3 regions of the Actinomadura sp. NEAU-AAG7 genome follow, and region 3 is predicted to be linked to each of the others. Evidence: riboswitches for the same ligand, from Rfam matches in the RefSeq annotation. Region 3 holds a riboswitch; each other region holds the start of a gene.
The links. Region 3 has a riboswitch for thiamine pyrophosphate ahead of KLI87_RS03525 (cytosine permease). Riboswitches for the same ligand answer to the same signal wherever they lie in the genome.
Positions count from the first base shown of each region.

Region 1: another riboswitch for thiamine pyrophosphate. It lies ahead of thiC (phosphomethylpyrimidine synthase ThiC); the one in region 3 lies ahead of KLI87_RS03525 (cytosine permease).
Region 2: another riboswitch for thiamine pyrophosphate. It lies ahead of thiO (glycine oxidase ThiO); the one in region 3 lies ahead of KLI87_RS03525 (cytosine permease).

Region 1 covers NZ_JAHFZY010000006.1:646,271-652,028, reverse strand. Annotated here, with positions in the region: gene KLI87_RS29455 (hypothetical protein) at 1-316, opposite strand, end outside; gene thiC (phosphomethylpyrimidine synthase ThiC) at 833-2,566, opposite strand; TPP riboswitch at 2,561-2,674, opposite strand; gene KLI87_RS29445 (AAA family ATPase) at 2,736-3,287, opposite strand; gene KLI87_RS29440 (exo-alpha-sialidase) at 3,518-4,762, shown strand; gene KLI87_RS29435 (sensor histidine kinase) at 4,942-5,758, shown strand, end outside.
Region 2 covers NZ_JAHFZY010000003.1:397,240-402,997, reverse strand. Annotated here, with positions in the region: gene KLI87_RS16450 (Rv2175c family DNA-binding protein) at 1-189, opposite strand, end outside; gene KLI87_RS16445 (NAD(P)/FAD-dependent oxidoreductase) at 268-1,476, opposite strand; TPP riboswitch at 1,562-1,675, shown strand; gene thiO (glycine oxidase ThiO) at 1,665-2,792, shown strand; gene thiS (sulfur carrier protein ThiS) at 2,789-2,989, shown strand; gene KLI87_RS16430 (thiazole synthase) at 2,991-3,773, shown strand; gene KLI87_RS16425 (DMT family transporter) at 3,928-4,887, shown strand; gene pknB (Stk1 family PASTA domain-containing Ser/Thr kinase) at 4,966-5,758, shown strand, end outside.
Region 3 covers NZ_JAHFZY010000001.1:748,201-753,958, forward strand. Annotated here, with positions in the region: gene KLI87_RS03495 (cation-translocating P-type ATPase) at 1-461, opposite strand, end outside; gene KLI87_RS03500 (hypothetical protein) at 491-1,417, opposite strand; gene KLI87_RS03505 (heavy-metal-associated domain-containing protein) at 1,449-1,655, opposite strand; gene KLI87_RS03510 (Fpg/Nei family DNA glycosylase) at 1,979-2,842, shown strand; gene KLI87_RS03515 (SSI family serine proteinase inhibitor) at 2,867-3,328, opposite strand; gene KLI87_RS03520 (rhodanese-like domain-containing protein) at 3,378-3,710, shown strand; TPP riboswitch at 3,771-3,885, shown strand; gene KLI87_RS03525 (cytosine permease) at 3,879-5,240, shown strand; gene KLI87_RS03530 (PAS domain-containing protein) at 5,392-5,758, shown strand, end outside.

The sequences.
Region 1 (5,758 bases), on a different contig from region 3:
CGGCCTGGACGATGACGCGCAGCTTGGCGCCCCCGCGCAGCGGGACCGGGTTGCCCGACCCCTCCTGCACCACCTCGTCGACATACCCGGCGAGGTAGCCGAATCCCGACCCCGCCACCTCGATGACCAGCCGGTCGTAACAGTCCTGGCGGCCGGTGCGGACCCGCTCCAGCGGCCCGTCCGCGTGGTCGTGCAGCGTCCCCTTGTCCTGCGACCCCCAAGCGGTGCTACAGGCGGCCGACGCGGGCGCGCCGAGCACCCCGACCAGGACCACCGACAGCACCAGGGACAGCAGTCCCCCGATTAGCGCGCGCATTTCGAACCTCCATCATGCGAACCGACACCGATTGATAGGAAAGACGTCCCATATCCGCACCCAGTTGGCGCTTCACCGTGTCCGGATGCGGTCCGGCGGCGGCAGCCGAAGTGCGAGGGTGCCGAGGTCGCTTTCCAGATTCCGAAAGGCGATCAGGTCGGGTTCGACCGACGTGCGTCGCCACCGCCCTCAGAGGCGGCGTCGCACAGGTCGTGCCACCGCACCCGGAGCGGATCGGCGACCGGTCGATCGCCTCCCCATATCCGCCGCCGAGAGGGCCTATTCGTCAGCGAGCCATTTTCTGAGTGCGCGCATGAGGGGCCCGGCGGCCTTGTGACGGCCAAGGTGGTGATCACTTTACGGGCCAAGGAGGAGCCGATGTTCTCAGGGATGAATTACCCCGCGCCGCCCGGCGAGGGAGCCTGCCATGCAGGTCGGCGCCCGCGCTCCCGCGGGGGGGGGGGTGCCCCGGGCCCGCCGCGGGTTGTGCGGTGGCGGCGGGCCCGGGGCGGACGGTCAGGATCCGCCGGGGGCGAGGGGCAGGTAGACGCGGCCTCCGGCGGCGCGGAACTCGTCCGCCTTCTCCCGCATCCCGGCCGACAGCGCCTCGCCCTCACCGAGCCCGTTCTCGTCGGCGTAGCGGCGGACGTCCCGCGTGATCTTCATCGAGCAGAAGTGCGGCCCGCACATCGAGCAGAAGTGCGCGGTCTTCGCCGGCGCGGCCGGGAGCGTCTCGTCGTGGAACGCGCGGGCGGTGTCGGGGTCCAGCGAGAGGTTGAACTGGTCCTCCCAGCGGAAGTCGAACCGCGCGTCCGAGAGCGCGTCGTCCCACGCCTGCGCGCCCGGATGCCCCTTCGCCAGGTCGGCCGCGTGCGCCGCGATCTTGTAGGCGATCACGCCCGCCTTGACGTCGTCGCGGTCGGGCAGCCCGAGGTGCTCCTTCGGCGTGACGTAGCAGAGCATCGCGGTGCCATACCAGCCGATCATCGCCGCGCCGATCGCGGAGGTGATGTGGTCGTAGCCGGGCGCGATGTCGGTGGTCAGCGGGCCGAGCGTGTAGAAGGGCGCGTCGTCGCACCAGTCCCGCTGGAGGTCGACGTTCTCCTTGATCTTGTGCATCGGGACGTGCCCGGGGCCCTCGTTCATCACCTGGTTGTCGTACTCGGCGGCGATCCGGGTCAGTTCGCCCTGGGTGCGCAGCTCGGCGAACTGCGCCTCGTCGTTGGCGTCGGCGATCGAGCCGGGGCGCAGCCCGTCCCCGAGCGACCAGGTGACGTCGTAGGCGGCGAAGATCTCGCACAGCTCGCGGAAGCGGGTGTACAGGAAGTTCTCCTCGTGGTGCGCGAGGCACCACGCCGCCATGATCGACCCGCCGCGCGACACGATCCCGGTCTTGCGGCGCGCCGTCAGCGGCACGTACGGCAGCAGCACCCCGGCGTGGACGGTCATGTAGTCCACGCCCTGCTCGGCCTGCTCGATCACGGTGTCGCGGAACACCTCGAACGTCAGCTCCGCCGGGTCGCCGCCGACCTTCTCCAGCGCCTGGTAGAGCGGCACGGTCCCGACCGGGACGGGCGAGTTCCGCAGGATCCACTCCCGCGTGGTGTGGATGTCGCGCCCCGTCGACAGGTCCATGATCGTGTCGGCGCCCCAGCGGGTCGCCCACGCCATCTTCTCGACCTCGTCCTCGATGGAGGAGGCGACGGCCGAGTTCCCGATGTTGGCGTTCACCTTCACCAGGAAGTTCCGGCCGATGATCATCGGCTCGATCTCGGGGTGGTTGACGTTCGCGGGCAGCACCGCGCGCCCGGCGGCCAGCTCGTCCCGGACGAACTCCGGCGCCACGCCCTCGCGCAGCGCGACGAACTCCATCTCGGGCGTGACCTCGCCCCGCCGGGCGTAGGCGCGCTGGGTCACCGCCCCTCCGGACGCCCGCCTCGGCCGTCTCGGCGGGAACGCCGCGCGGTCGCGCAGCGGGTCGCCGGAGCGGCGCCCGTCGTCCTCGGGACGGACGGCCCGCCCCTCGTAGGCGGCGGTGTCGCCGCGCTCGGCGATCCACGCGTCCCGGAGGGCGGGCAGCCCCCGGCGGACGTCCGTCTCATGCGCCGGGTCGGTGTACGGCCCGGACGTGTCGTACAGGACGACGGACCCGCCGTCGGTCAGCGGCACCTCCCGCATCGGCGCGCGCACATCGGGCCGCGAGCCCTGGAGGTAGGTCTTGCGGGCAGCGGAAACCACGGTCTCGGTCATACGACTCGATCTCTCCCTACGCCGGCATTACCCGGTCAGGTTCCAGCGGTCAGCGGCCGTCCCAGCCGCTATCTCAGCCCGGTTCGCCGGGCCCCCGCGATCTGTCGCTGACGACCGTAACCCGCCGCACCCCCGTTGCCGCAACCGCCGCGGGTGGGATAAAGGCCCGTCAGCGGGACGGCGCGGCCGGGCGGCCGACGGCGGCCTCCGGCCAGGCGCGCTCCAGGATCTCCCCGACCGTCTGCTCGGGGGTCTGGTCCGAGGTGTCGAGCCACAGCCCGAGGCGCGGCGTCCCGGTGCGCAGCGTCCGGTCGAGCAGCTCGACCGTCCACGCGTCGTAGGCGTCCTTGCCCCGGGCCCGCTCCCGCGCGGCGACCGCCTCGGGACGCGGGGCGAGCACCACCACGAGCAGCGGACGTGACCGGACGAGGCGGACCATCTCGGCGAGGTGCCCGCCGAGCACGACGTCCTGAGCGACGACGGTGAACCCCTCGTCGAAGTAGGCGTCGCAGGTCGCCGCCGTCAGCCGGTGCCGCAGCCGGAGCTGCCGGACGGCCTCCGGCGACGGCTCCGGGGCCATCTCGGCGCGCCCGCCGACGACCATGCGGCGGAACAGGTCACCGCGCACATGCGCCGAGCGGGGCAGCCGCTCCGCGAGCGCCTGCGCGACCGTCGACTTCCCGGACGCCTGGATCCCGGTGATGAGGTAGACGGCCTTCACCGGCCCTCGCCCACACGTGCGGAACCGCGCCGCTTCCCATGCGACATGCGTTCACGTCCCCTCTCCGGCACCGCCATCATGCCGCGCCCCCGGCCGACGAGTTCGATCTTCGTTAACCTTCGCTGTCTACTTTGCAAATGATCAAGGCAGGCACCTCCCCGCGTCAGGTTGGAGTCACCGTGCACACAGCTAGGACGACTCGTCCGCGAACCCTCGGCGCACTGTCGGCGATGGTCGCCGCGGGAGCGGCCGGGACCGCGCTGCTCGCCCCGTCCGCCTCCGCGACCGACGACCCGGCCAAGGGCCGGGAGGAGTACCACACCGTCGACGTGCTCTTCCGGGGCGCGAACCAGGAATCGCTCAACGGGGTCGCCTACCACACGTTCCGCATCCCGGCGATCGTGCGGACCAACGCGGGCACGCTGCTGGCGTTCGCCGAGGGCAGGGCCAAGAGCAACAAGGACTACGGCAACATCAACCTCCTCTACAAGCGCGGCGTGCGCGACGGCACCAGGCCCGGGGACTGGTCCGGTCTCAAGGAGGCCGTCGGGTCGGGCATGGGCACCTGGGGCAACCCGGCCCCGGTCGTCGACCGCTCCACCGGCACCGTCTGGCTGTTCCTGTCGTGGAACGCCGCCGACAAGAGCCAGAGCGGCGGCGCCAACCCCGACACGGGCGAGCCCACCACCGCGATCACCAGGTGGGGTGAGCGCCGCGTCTACGTCATGAAGAGCACCGACGACGGGCAGAGCTTCACCGGCGCGAACGGCGAGTCCGCGCCCACCGACATGACCGCGACGCTGCTGCCGAAGAAGAAGGCCGACGGCAAGGACTGGGCGTGGGACGCGGTCGGCCCCGGCGCCGGCCTCTCCATGGACGACGGCACCCTGGTGATCCCCGCCCAGCACCGCAACATCTACAGCACCGACCACGGCAGGACCTGGAAGGTGCAGAAGCTCGGCGAGGAGACCGGCGAGGCCACCATCACCCAGCTCGACGACGGAACCCTCTACCGCAACGACCGGCCCACCCTCGACTCCTGGAACCGGCACAAGCGCCGCTGGGTGGCCCGCGGCGGCATCACCGGCCGGTTCGGCGCCTACACCTGGGACGACACCCTCCTCGACCCGAAGAACCAGGCATCGGTCCTGCAATACAACAACGCCGAGCCGGACGCTCCCCGCCGCACCCTGTTCCTCAACTCCGCGAGCACCGACACCCGCCAGAAGATGCGGGTGCGCGTGAGCTACGACAACGCCCGGACGTGGGAGCGGAGCCGCCCGCTCTCCGAGGGCCCGAAGCCGCCGTCGGACGGCGGCGCCGAGGGCGGCTACTCCAGCATGGTCAAGACCGCCGACCACATGGTGGGCGCCCTGGTGGAGAGCAACCTCGACACCGGCGACACGGCCTCCAGCCGCTCGATCCTCTACCGCAGGTTCAACCTCCCCTGGGCCGTCAACGGCTGCACCTGCTGACCCACCCGAGGCCCCGCACCCAATCCCAGGCGCGGGGCCTACCGGCGGTCGCACCGAGGAGCCGGCCATAGGAAGTGGGGGGCAGCGGTCCTGGCGGGTTCGGGGGTGTGCTGGTCCGGGCGGCTGGGCGGGGGCGGGTGCGGAAGGCGAGGGCGGTCGGGGAAGATGGGGGCGTGGTGATGCGGGGACGGCCGGGCGTCCGGGCGCTGGACGCGCCGGCGGTGATGGTGCCGGCGGTGGGCGCGCTGGCGGCGTGCGCGGCCGTCGCGGCGGGGATGTGGCCAGGGGTGCGGCCGCTGGACGCCCTCGGGGCGGTCCTGCTGGTCGCGGTGCACGTGCCGCTGGTGCTGCTGCGGCGGCACCCGGGGCCGGCGCTGGCGGCGCTGGTCGTGCTGGCGCTGCCCTACCACCTGATGCAGTACCAGCACCACGCGCTGGTGCCCGCCGAGGTCATCGCGATGTTCGGGTACGCGGTGCTCGGACGGCGCGTCCGGGTCGTGCTCAGCGTGGCCGGGTTCCTGCTCCTGACGTGCGTCGTCGGGATGGCGATGCGGGCGGGCGGCAGCAGCGTCCGCGAGCAGATCGCGGTGATCGAGGGGGTCGTCGCCGTCGCGATCGCCGTGCAGGTGTGGCGCGGCCACCGGGCGCGGGTCGCGGCGATCACCGAGCGGGCCGAGCGCGCCGAGCGGACGCGGGAGGAGGAGGCGCGCCGCCGGGTCGCCGAGGAGCGCCTCCGGATCGCGCGCGACCTGCACGACCTGCTCGCGCACAGCATCACGGTCATCGGCGTGCAGGCCGGCGCGGCGGCGCACCTCGTGCGCGGCGACCGGCCCCTGGACCGCGACGAGCTGGGCGAGGCGCTCGCCTCGATCGCCGCGACCTGCCGCGACGCCCGGACGGAGCTGCGCGGCACCCTCCAGGTCCTGCGCGGCACCGAGGCGGGCCCGCCGGAGATCCTGCCGGGCGTCACCGCGATCGCCGGTCTCGCGGAGGCCG
Region 2 (5,758 bases), on a different contig from region 3:
CTTGAGGAACGCGGCGGGCACCATCGGCTCGCCGGCGCGCCGGATCGCCAGGAGCCGGCGCTCGCTGATGAGCTGCTTGATCCGGTTGGTCTTGATGCCGAGGCGGTCGGCGGTCTCCCTGAGGGAGAGCCACTCCCCGGCCAGGGCGTCGGTGCGGGGGTCGAGTGCGCTGTCAACGGTCGCGTGCATCTGCGTCACGCCCCCTGCCTACCACGCCTTCGGAAGACTCAAACCCGTTCGGCGCCCGTTCGCGCAGGTCAGTGTCCGCTACGCGCGAACAGCCTGCCGGACGGGCACGCCCGGATCGGCCAGCGCGGCGGGGTCGACGGGGGTCCCGGCGGCGATCACCCGCCTGGCCTGCACGAGGTCGCGGGGGCGGCCGACGGCGAGGATCGCGTCGAGCCGGTCGCCGGTGAGCCAGGCGACCGCCCACGCCGCCTCCGCCGGGTCGCCCCGGCGGACGAGCCGCTCGGACGCCCCGTGCACCCCCGCGTACTGGACCATCCGGCCGAACTGCTCCGACCAGAAGTAGGGGACGGCGTCGTACGCCGCGTCCCGGCCGAGGAGCGCGGCGGCGGCCACGGCGGGCGCGTTCAGGGCGGTGTCCCAGTGCTCGACGAGCAGCCGCCGCCCGTACCGGGCGGACCACCAGGCGGCGCAGTCCCCCACCGCCACCACGTCGGGACGCGGCGCCCCGTCCGCCCCGGTGGCGCGGAACGAGGCGTCGGTGACGACCCCGCGCTCCAGCAGCAGCCCGGATCCCTCAAGCCAGCCCAGGACGGGCCGGACGCCGACGCCGACGACCACCTCGTCGGCGTCGATCCGCTCGCCGCCCGCCAGGGCGAGGCCGCCGTCCTCGACCGCCGCGACCTTGACGCCGGTGCGCAGCCCGACGCCCGCCTCGGCGTACCAGCGCGCGGTCAGCGCGCCGACCTCGGGCCCGAGCGCGGACACGAGCGGGGCCTCCGCAGCCTCGACCACGGTGACCGCGCAGCCCTTGGCGGCGGCGGCCGTCGCGACCTCCGCGCCGATCCAGCCCGCGCCGACGATCGCGAGCCGGGTGCCGGGGACGAGGGCGGCGCGCAGGTCCAGGGCGTCCTCGACGGTGCGCAGCACGCGCTGGCGCCCGCCACCCGGCAGCGTCACCGGCGCGGCGCCGGTGGCGATCACGAGCCCGTCGAAGCGCAGCTCGCCCGCTGTGGAGGCGAGCGCGCCGCCCGCGCCCGGCGCGTCCAGCCGCAGGCCGGTGGCGCGCTCGCCGAGCAGGACCTCGCAGCGCAGCGCGTCCCAGTCGGCCTCCAGCGTGGTGTCGTCGGCGGCGCCCGCGAGGACGTCCTTCGACAGCGGCGGGCGGTCGTAGGGCAGGTGCCGCTCGGCGGATACGAGGGTGATCGCGCCCGTGTGGCCGCCCTCGCGCAGCCCCTGTACCGCCCGCAGTCCCGCCAGCCCGCCGCCGACGACGATCACGCTGTCCATGGCCGTCCACCCTAGCCGGGGGCCCTCCGGACACAGTGATCGGTATCCGGACATCGGCGCATATCGCCAGGGGTCGTATGGTGGAGGGCGAGAGCGCGGGAGTCCGGTGCGACCGGGCTGAGAGGGCGGCTGAACGGGCCGCCGACCGCTACGACCTGATCCGGATCATGCCGGCGAAGGGAGCGCGCATGGAGATCGTCATCCTCGGCGCCGGAATCATCGGCCTCGCCACCGCCTGGCGGGCCGCCGCGGGCGGCGCCGCCGTCACGCTCGTCGACCCGGCGCCCATGAGCGGGGCGACCTCGGTCGCGGCGGGCATGCTGACCCCGGTCAGCGAGCTGACCTACGGCGAGGAGCCGCTGCTGCGGCTCGGCCTGGCCTCCCGCGACCGCTACGGCGCGTTCGTCGCCGAGCTGGAGGAGCGGACCGGGCTCGACGTCGCCCACCGCACCGACGGGATCCTGGAGGTCGCGTTCGACTCCGGCGACCTGAACCACCTGGACGACCTCCGCCGCTTCCAGGGGAGCCTCGGCATCCCGACCGAGGCGCTGACCGGCCGCGAGTGCCGCCGGCACGAGCCGATGCTGGCACCCGGCGTGCGCGGCGGCCTGCTCGCCCCCGAGGACGGCTCGATCGACCCGCGCCGCCTCGCCCCCGCCCTGCTGGCGGCGGCCGAGGGCCTGGGCGCGCGGCTCGTCCGGCGGCGGGCGGCGGGAGTCCTGGTCGAGCGCGACCGGGCCGCCGGCGTCCGCCTCGACGACGGGACGGAGATCCGCGCCGACCGCGTGCTGCTCGCCGCCGGCTCCTGGTCCGGCGACCTGGAGGGGCTGCCGGCGGGGGTGGTCCCGCCCGTCCGCCCGGTGAAGGGCCAGGTCATCCGGCTGCGGACGGCGGTGCCGTTCCTGCGCCGCTCCACCCGCGCGCTGGTGCGCGGCTCGTCGGTCTACCTCGTGCCGCGCGCGGACGGCGAGATCGTCGTCGGCGCGACCCAGGAGGAGCTGGGCTTCGACACGCGGGTCACCGCGGGCGGCGTGTGGGAGCTGCTGCGCGACGCCCACGAGCTGCTCCCGGGCATCACCGAGCTGGAGTTCGCCGAGGTCTCGGCGGGGCTGCGGCCCGGCTCGCCCGACAACGCGCCGGTGATGGGCCCGTCGGCGCTGCCCGGCCTGTTCCTCGGCACCGGCCACTTCCGCAACGGCATCCTGCTCGCCCCGGTCAGCGCCGACATCCTGGCCGCGATGCTGCTGGACGGGCCCGTCCCCGCCGAGGCCGCCCCCTTCACCCCCGACCGCTTCTCCCCCGAGGTGCACCGATGAAGGTCATCGTCAACGGCGAGCCGCGCGAGGTGCCGGAGGGCACCAGCGTCGCGCAGGCCGTCGCCACCGTCTCCGCTGCCGGGTCCGGCGTCGCCGCCGCGCTCAACGACGAGGTCGTCCGCCGGTCGGCGTGGGACGACACGCCGCTGCGCGAGGCCGACCGCCTCGAAGTGCTCACCGCCGTCCAGGGAGGCTGACATGACCGTCCAGAACGAGACCGACCCGCTGGAGATCGCGGGCGAGAGGCTCGACTCCCGGCTCATCATGGGCACCGGCGGCGCGCCCAGCATGGCGGTGCTGCGCGAGGCGCTCGTCGCGTCCGGGACGGAGCTGACCACGGTCGCGATGCGGCGGGTCGACCCGTCCGCGCGGGGCTCGGTGCTGGACGTGCTGCGCGAGTGCGGCGTCCGGGTGCTGCCGAACACGGCGGGCTGCTTCACGGCGGGCGAGGCCGTGCTGACCGCCAAGCTCGCGCGCGAGGCGCTCGGCACCGACTGGGTCAAGCTGGAGGTGATCGCCGACGAGCGGACGCTGCTGCCCGACCCGATCGAGCTGGTCGAGGCCGCCGAGCAGCTCGTCGACGACGGCTTCACCGTGCTGCCCTACACCAGCGACGACCCCGTCCTCGCGCGGCGGCTGGAGCGGATCGGATGCGCGGCGGTGATGCCGCTCGGCTCCCCGATCGGCTCGGGGCTCGGCATCCGCAACCCGCACAACATCGCGCTGATCGTCGAGCAGGCCGGGGTCCCGGTGATCCTGGACGCGGGGATCGGCACCGCCAGCGACGCCGCCCTCGCCATGGAGCTGGGCTGCGACGCCGTCCTCCTCGCCACCGCCGTGACCCGCGCCCAGTCCCCCGCGCGGATGGCCGCCGCGATGCGGCACGCCGTCGAGGCCGGACGCCTCGCCCGGCAGGCGGGACGCATCCCGAGGCGCCACCACGCCCAGGCGTCCTCCCCCTTCGAGGGCCTCGCCACCTGATGTAGAGATCCTTAAAGATCGCCTGTAGCAGGATTCGCTGGACCCGCACGTCAACCGCACCGAGACTGGATCTATCCCCCCGAACCCCCCTGTCCCGCAACCATGCGCGACTTTTCGGTGTTGATGGAAGCATTCCAGACCTAAGGTGCGTGACATGGAAGAAGGGAACGTTCCCGCCCCGGCGCGCGTCGACCGGCTCGCGGTGGCCGCCGCGACCGTGACCGTCGTCCTGTGGGCGTCGGCCTTCGTCGCGATCCGCAGCGCCGGGGAGGACTACAGCCCCGGCGCCCTCGCGCTCGGCCGCATGCTCTCCGGGGCGCTCGTCCTCGGCGCGATCTGCCTCGTCCGCCGGGAGGGCCTGCCCTCCCGGGCCGCCTGGCCCGGCATCGCCACCGCCGGGGTGCTGTGGTTCGGCGCCTACATGATCGCGCTGAACTGGGGTGAGCGGCTCGTGGACGCGGGCACCGCCGCGCTCGTCGTCAACATCGGGCCGATCCTCATCGCGCTCCTCGGCGGCTGGCTGCTGAAGGAGGGCTTCGCGCCCCGGCTCCTGGCGGGCATGGCGGTCTCGTTCGCGGGCGCCGCCGTCGTCGGGCTGTCGATGTCGGACGAGGGCGGATCCTCGGTCGGCGGCGTCCTGCTGTGCCTGGCCGCCGCCGTCACCTACGCCGCGGGGGTCGTCACCCAGAAGCCCACGCTCAGGCACGCCACGCCGTTGCAGTTCACCACGTTCTCCTGCGCGATCGGCGCCCTCGCCTGCCTGCCGTTCGCCGGGCAGCTCGCCGGAGAGGCCGCCGACGCCTCCACCGGCGCGACGCTCAACGTGCTCTACCTGGGCGTCTTCCCGACCGCGCTGGCGTTCACGACCTGGGGGTACGCGCTGGCCCGCACGTCCGCGGGGAAGATGGGCGCCACCACCTACGCCGCGCCCGCGCTGGTCGTCCTGATGTCGTGGCTGTTCCTGGGCGAGGTCCCCGGGCTGCTCACGCTCGCGGGCGGCGTGCTGTGCCTGGCCGGTGTCGGCGTGTCCCGCAGCACCCGGTCGCCGCGCCGCGGCACCCCCGTCCTGCCGGCCGAACCCGAGCCGGACCCGACCGGCGCCGGCGCCCGGTGAGGCTCCGACCCGCGGCGCAGGGGCGCTCATACTCGGGACTGATGAGATCCGCCCGTACGTCGCCGTAAACTCGCAGCGATGGACGCGACGGCTACCGATCCCCTCGTCGGGCGGGTACTCGACGGGCGATACCGCATTGAGTCACGGGTCGCCCGCGGTGGCATGGCCACCGTGTACGTCGCGCGCGACATCCGCCTCGACCGCGTCATCGCGATCAAGGTGATGCACGCCGCGCTCGCCGCCGACGAGGACTTCGTCGCCCGCTTCATCGGCGAGGCCAAGTCCGCCGCCGCGCTCTCGCACCCGAACGTCGTCGCCGTCTACGACCAGGTCACCGACGGCGAGCACGTGTTCCTCGTGATGGAGTACGTGGAGGGCCACACGCTCCGCGACGCGCTCACCGCCGCCGGCCGGTTCGGCCCCCGCGCCGCGCTGGAGATCATGCAGCCGGTGCTCGCCGCGCTCGGCGCCGCGCACCGGGCCGGGCTCGTGCACCGCGACGTCAAGCCGGAGAACGTGCTGATCACCGAGGACGGCCGGGTCAAGGTCGCCGACTTCGGCCTCGCCCGCGCCGAGTCCGCGAGCAAGATGACCCGCACCGGCGTGATCATCGGAACCGTCGGCTACCTGGCGCCCGAGCAGGTGGTGGCGGGGCACGTCGACGTCCGCACCGACGTCTACGCCGCCGGGATCATGCTCTACGAGCTGGTCACCGGGCGGCTGCCCCATCAGGCCGACACCGCGTTCGCCGTCGCCTACAAGCACGTCAACGAGACCGTCCCGCCGCCCTCGGAGGCCGTCCCCGGCATCCCCCGGCAGGTCGACGACCTGGTCACCGACGCCACCAGCCACGAGCCCGACCGCCGCCCCC
Region 3 (5,758 bases):
CCGTGCCGCAGGTTGGTGAACGCCGCCTTGTGGAACGGCCAGCCGGCGTAGGCGACGACGGGCGAGGCCAGCGTCAGCGAGAGCCACTGCCAGTTGTCGAACTGGAGCGCCGGGACCATCGCCATCGCGATGACCGGCACCGACAGCGCGATCGCCGTGAGCAGCCGCTCCCGGAGCACGCGCAGCCCGTCGTCGCGCGGCTCCTCCTCGCCGGGGCCCTCGGCGGGCTTCGGCGGCGGGGGCAGCTCGGCGGTGTAGCCGGCCTTCTCGACCGAGGCGATCAGCTCCTGCGGAGACACCCCCTCGGGGAACTCCACCCGGGCCTTCTCGGTGGCGTAGTTGACCGAGGCGGTCACGCCCTCGATCCTGTTGAGGCGCTTCTCGATGCGGGCGGCGCACGACGCGCACGTCATGCCGCCGATCGCCAGCTCGATCCGCCCGGACTCCGCGTCGGTCGTCATCGCTCCTCCTTCTCCTTCCCCGTCGGACGTCAGTGCGAGTGGCTGTGGCCCTCTTCGGGCGCCTGCTGCACAGGCCCCCCGGACGTGGCGGCCTGCACGGTGAACTCCGCCGTGCGGACCTTGCCCTCATGCTGGAAGTCCAGGTAGAGGCGGTAGGCCCCCGCGCTCGGCGCCTCGGCGTAGAACGTGATGTCGGGGCCCGGCTTGGTCTTGCCGTCACCCGGGTCCCCGTCCGGGTGGACGTGGAGGTAGGCGAGGTCGCCCTGGCGCAGCGCGACCAGGTGCCCGTACGCCTCCAGGTACTCCTCCAGGTTCGTGACGGGTTCACCGTTCCTGCGGACGGAGAGCGTCAGCTTGCTGCTCTTGCCCGGGACCAGTTGCCCGGCGAGCGTGACCTCGTAACCGTCCACGACCTGGGAGACCGGCTCCTGCTTCGGCAGCGGCGTGTACTCGGACCGGCCGTCGGCGAAGATGTCGGTGCCGAGCGTGAGCTGCTCCTTCGCGCCCTCCGGCTGGACGTCGGTGAAGAACCGGTACGTCCCCGCCTTCGGCAGCACGATGGCGATCGCCCAGACCCCGCCGCCGACCTCGGTCGGGTGCAGGTGCTGGAAGCCCGACAGGTCGCGGCGCGCGATGATCAGGTGCAGCCGCTTGCCGTGCAGCGGCTTGAACCCGGTGACCGGCCTGCCGTCGGGCCCGTTGATCGTGAATCGGAAGTCGGTCAGCTCCCCCGGGTTGAACGTCGTCCGCCTCGGGACGAGCGTGTAGCCGCCCTGTGAGATCTGGAGGCCGCCCGGTACCGGGGTACCGGTATCGCCGCCGTGGCCGCCGTGCCCGCCCTGCCCCGTGTCCGCGGTGGCTCCCACCGGGCCGGCGATCTTGCCGATCCCGGTGGTGCCGCCGAAGACGACCGCCAGGCCCAGTGCGTACACGCCCAGCTTGGTCGCTGTGTTCATCGTTTCGCTCCGTTGTCCCCGTTGCCCGCGCTCAGCGCCTGAGTTCGTAACCGGCCTCCTCGACGGCGCCCTCGATCAGGGCGTCGTCCAGGGGGCCTTCGCTGGTGACGGTCACCTTGCCGGTCTTCAGGTCCACGTCGACGCCGGTGACGCCGGTGAGCCGCTCGACCTCCTCGGTGACCGAGCTGACGCAGTGGCCGCAGGTCATTCCGGCGACGGTGTAGGTGGCGGTGCTCATCTCGCGTCCTCTCTTTTACCCCTGGGGGGTATCTCGTGGGCCTCATGCTGCCATAACCGGACACCCGGCACAACCCGTACCCCCTAGGGGTTATTTCGAGATCCGGGTCACACCCTCCGCGAGCCCCTCCGGCGGGTCGTGACCCGGAAGTTATCCACACCCTGTCTGCCGGATCTGCCACCGCCCCCTGAGCCGGTTTGTCGATATTCGTAGAGGTATGACGCCCGGAATCGCCCCACGCGCGGGGCGATCCGGAGTTGTGCACAGGGTTTTCCACAGGCTTCCACAGCCCTGTGGACGAATTCTTCGCCGATACTGGGGTCATGCCTGAGTTGCCTGAGGTGGAGGCGCTGGCCGGCTTCCTCCGGGAGCGGGCGGTCGGACACGCCGTCGCCCGTGTCGATGTTCTCGCCATCTCCGCGCTGAAGACCTACGACCCGCCGGTGACCGCGCTGGGCGGCCTGACCATAACGGGAGTCTCCCGGCACGGTAAGTTCCTCGACCTCGACGTGGACGGCGTGCACCTGGTGATCCACCTGGCCCGCGCGGGCTGGCTGCGCTGGCGGGACGAGATCCCGGCGCGTCCCGTCCGGCCGGGCGGGAAGAACCCGCTGGCCCTGCGCGTGCACCTCGACGACGGCTCCGGCTTCGACCTCACCGAGGCGGGCACCAAGAAGGGCCTCGCCGTGTACGCCGTGCGCGACCCGTCCGACGTGCCGGGGGTCGCCTCGCTCGGGCCCGACCCGCTGGACGGCGCGTTCACCGCCGAGGCGCTGGCCGCGATCCTCGCGGGCAAGCGCACCCAGATCAAGGGCCTGCTGCGCGACCAGAAGGTGATCGCCGGGATCGGCAACGCCTACTCCGACGAGGTCCTGCACGTCGCGCGGATGTCGCCGTTCAAGATGGCGTCCTCGCTGACCGAGGACGACGTCGCGACCCTGCACGAGGCGATCGTCACGACCCTGCGGGACGCCGTCGAGCGCTCGCGCGGCCTCGAAGCCCAGGACCTCAAGGGCGAGAAGAAGACCGGGCTGCGCGTCCACGGCCGCACCGGTCAGAAATGCCCGGTGTGCGGCGACACGATCCGCGAGGTCTCGTTCGCCGACTCCTCGCTCCAGTACTGCCCGACCTGCCAGACCGGCGGCAAGCCCCTGGCGGACAGGAGGATGTCTCGCCTGCTCAAGTGACCCGCCGGGCCTGGCCGGCCGGGGTCAGCGCACCTTCGGGACGTCGCCGAACAGGGCGCCGACGCTCGTCCAGCGGTGGAGCTGGCAGCCGTCCTTGCGGGTGAACCTGGTGTCGATCTTCTGGCCCCGCCAGGTGCCCTTGACCGTGGCGATCTCCGGACCGCCGTAGATCTGGGTGCACATCTGGTCCTTGGGCACGGGCTTGAACGGCTGTTTCGCCTTGGCGAGCTCGGCGCACGCGGCGCCGGCCTTCGGGTGGTCGCCGCCGGGCGGCGCGCAGTTGAGGGTCCAGGTCTTGGCGGGGGCCTCGGCCGAGGCCCTGACCTGGATCGTGAGGTGGTCCGCCGGAGCGGTCGAGGGCTGGACGGAGGTCGCGCCCGAGGGCCGGTCGGCGGGTTTGCCGGAGGACTGTTCGTCGCCGCAGGCCGCCAGTGAGAGGATCATGGCGAGGCCGGGCGTCGTCACTAGGAGCGTCCGATACCGCATAGGTGATTCGACGCGACGGGGCCTCGCGCGGTTCCATGGGGGTGTGATGATTTTCGGGGACGACGTGCCGGCGGTCGACGCCGCTGACGTTCCGCAGGACGGCTACCTGCTGGACGTGCGGGAACAGGACGAGTGGGACGCGGGCCACGCGCCCGCCGCCGTCCACATCCCCATGGGCCAGCTCAGCGATCGGGCCGCGGAGATCCCCCGCGACCAGGAGGTCTTCGTGGTGTGCCGGTCCGGGGGGCGGTCGGCGCAGGTCACGGTCGCGCTCAACCAGGCGGGGTGGCTGGCGAGGAACGTGGACGGCGGCATGAAGCGCTGGGCCGAGGCGGGGCGTCCGATGGAGAACGGCGGCGACGGGCCGCCCTACGTGGCCTGACCGCGCCTGACCGCTGTCCGCCCTCGAAGGATGACTTTGGGCGCTGTACGATCGGTTTGACCGAATATCCGCGGGAGCTCGGGCCAGGCCGGGCTGAGAGGGCGACGACGAGGTGTCGCCGACCGCATGAACCTGTCCGGGTAATGCCGGCGTAGGGAGCGTGCCCCCATGACGTCCGCCCTTGACGCGCGTTCCGGGGACGACCGTCCCCGCGGCGCGGCCCCTCGCGACGAGGTCCCCTACACGCTCGACGAACCCGCGCCGAAGGTCCTCGGCTTCTGGGACCAGAGCGCCTTCTGGGCCAACCTCGGGGTCAGCCTCTTCGCGTTCTCCGGCGCCTACACCGTGCTCGCGCCGGACGCGGACGGGAGGCCGACGCTGTCGATCGTCGCGGGCATCGTCGCGATGGCGGTCGGCACGGTCCTCGGCGGGCTGATGCTCGGCCTCGCCGCCGCGCCGGGCGCGCGGACCGGCCAACCGGCGATGGTGCTGCTGCGCGGGCTTTTCGGCGCGCGGCTCTCCTACGTTCCGACCGTCCTCAACATCGCCCAGCTCGTCGGCTGGGGGACGTTCGAGCTGATCGTCATCGCGGACGCGGCGCGCGCGCTCTGGGACGGCGTCCCGCGCTGGTCCTACGTCATCGCCGCAGGAGCCATCACCACCGTCCTGACCATCTGGCCGCTCGGGTCGGTGCGGATGCTGCGCCGGTATGTGACCGCGGCCGTGATGATCGCCCTCGTCTACTTCTACATCCAGCTCGTCCGCGAGCCGCTGCCCGACCTCACGGAAGGCTCCTGGGGCGGGTTCTGGATCGGCGCGGACGCGGCGCTGGCCGTGTCCATCTCCTGGGTGCCGGTCGCGGCCGACTACACGCGGCACGCCCGGAGCGCGCGCGGGGCGTTCGGCGCCGCGTCCGTGGGCTACTCGGTCACGCAGATCATCGCCTACGTCCTCGGACTGCTGGCGTTGGCGCTGGTCGCGGGCGATTCGACCAAGGTCTTCGACCCGTTCCTGAACGTGTCGCTCGGCGTGCTGTTCTTCGCGGTGTTCGTGCTGCGCGAGGCCGACCAGTCGTTCGCGAACGTGTACTCGACGGCCGTGTCGATCCAGAACCTCGTGCCGCGCGCCGACCGGCGGGTGCTGTCGGTCGCGCTCGGCGCCGGGATCACCGTGCTCGCGCTGGTGCTGGACATCGGGGACTATTCGAGCTTCCTCTCGCTGATCGGCTCGGTGTTCGTCCCGCTGCTCGGCGTGCTCGCCGCCGACTTCTTCCTCGGCCGTGGCAGGTCCTGGGACCTCTCGCGGACCGCGCCGTCGCGCTGGGGCATGATCGCGGCCTGGGTCGCCGGGGTCGTCGCCTACCAGTTGGTCAACCCGGGCACCGTGCGTCACTGGGCCGGGTTCTGGACGGACGTCCGCGACGCCCTGAACTTCACGCCGCAGACGTGGATGAGCGCCTCCCTGCTGTCGTTCCTGGTCGCCGCGGCCGCCGCACTACTGGTCGGTAAGGTGGCGCGGACCGGACGTTGACGGGCACGCCACGCCAGGTCCACCGTCGGCGGATTTCGATGCAGGTAGCCCCCTGAAGTGGCGTTCTTCCGTCCGATCCTGGCTGGCTGTGGGAACTTTTCGGCACTGGTTGACAGGCGCGGGACCCGGGTCCGGTGGCACGATGACAGGCGTGCATCACCAGGTCCACGATCCGATCGCGCGAGCCGTCATCGAGAGCGCCGCCGACGCGATCGTGGCCGTCGACCAGCGGCACCGCGTCACGGTGTGGAATCCGGCGGCGGAGCGGATGTTCGGCTGGAGCGCGAAGGAGATGGTCGGACGGGTCCCGCCGATCGTCCCGGACGAGTTGAAGGCCGAGCACAACGCCGTCCAGGAGCGGCTGCTCACGCGGCGGCCGGGGGAGGGCGAGAACGGGCAGATCTCGATCGCGACCCGGCGCTTCCACCAGGACGGGCGGCTCATCGACGTCCGCATCGACACGAGCCTGCTGAAGGACCCCACCGGCGCGCCGCTCGGCTGGGTGGGGGTGTACCACC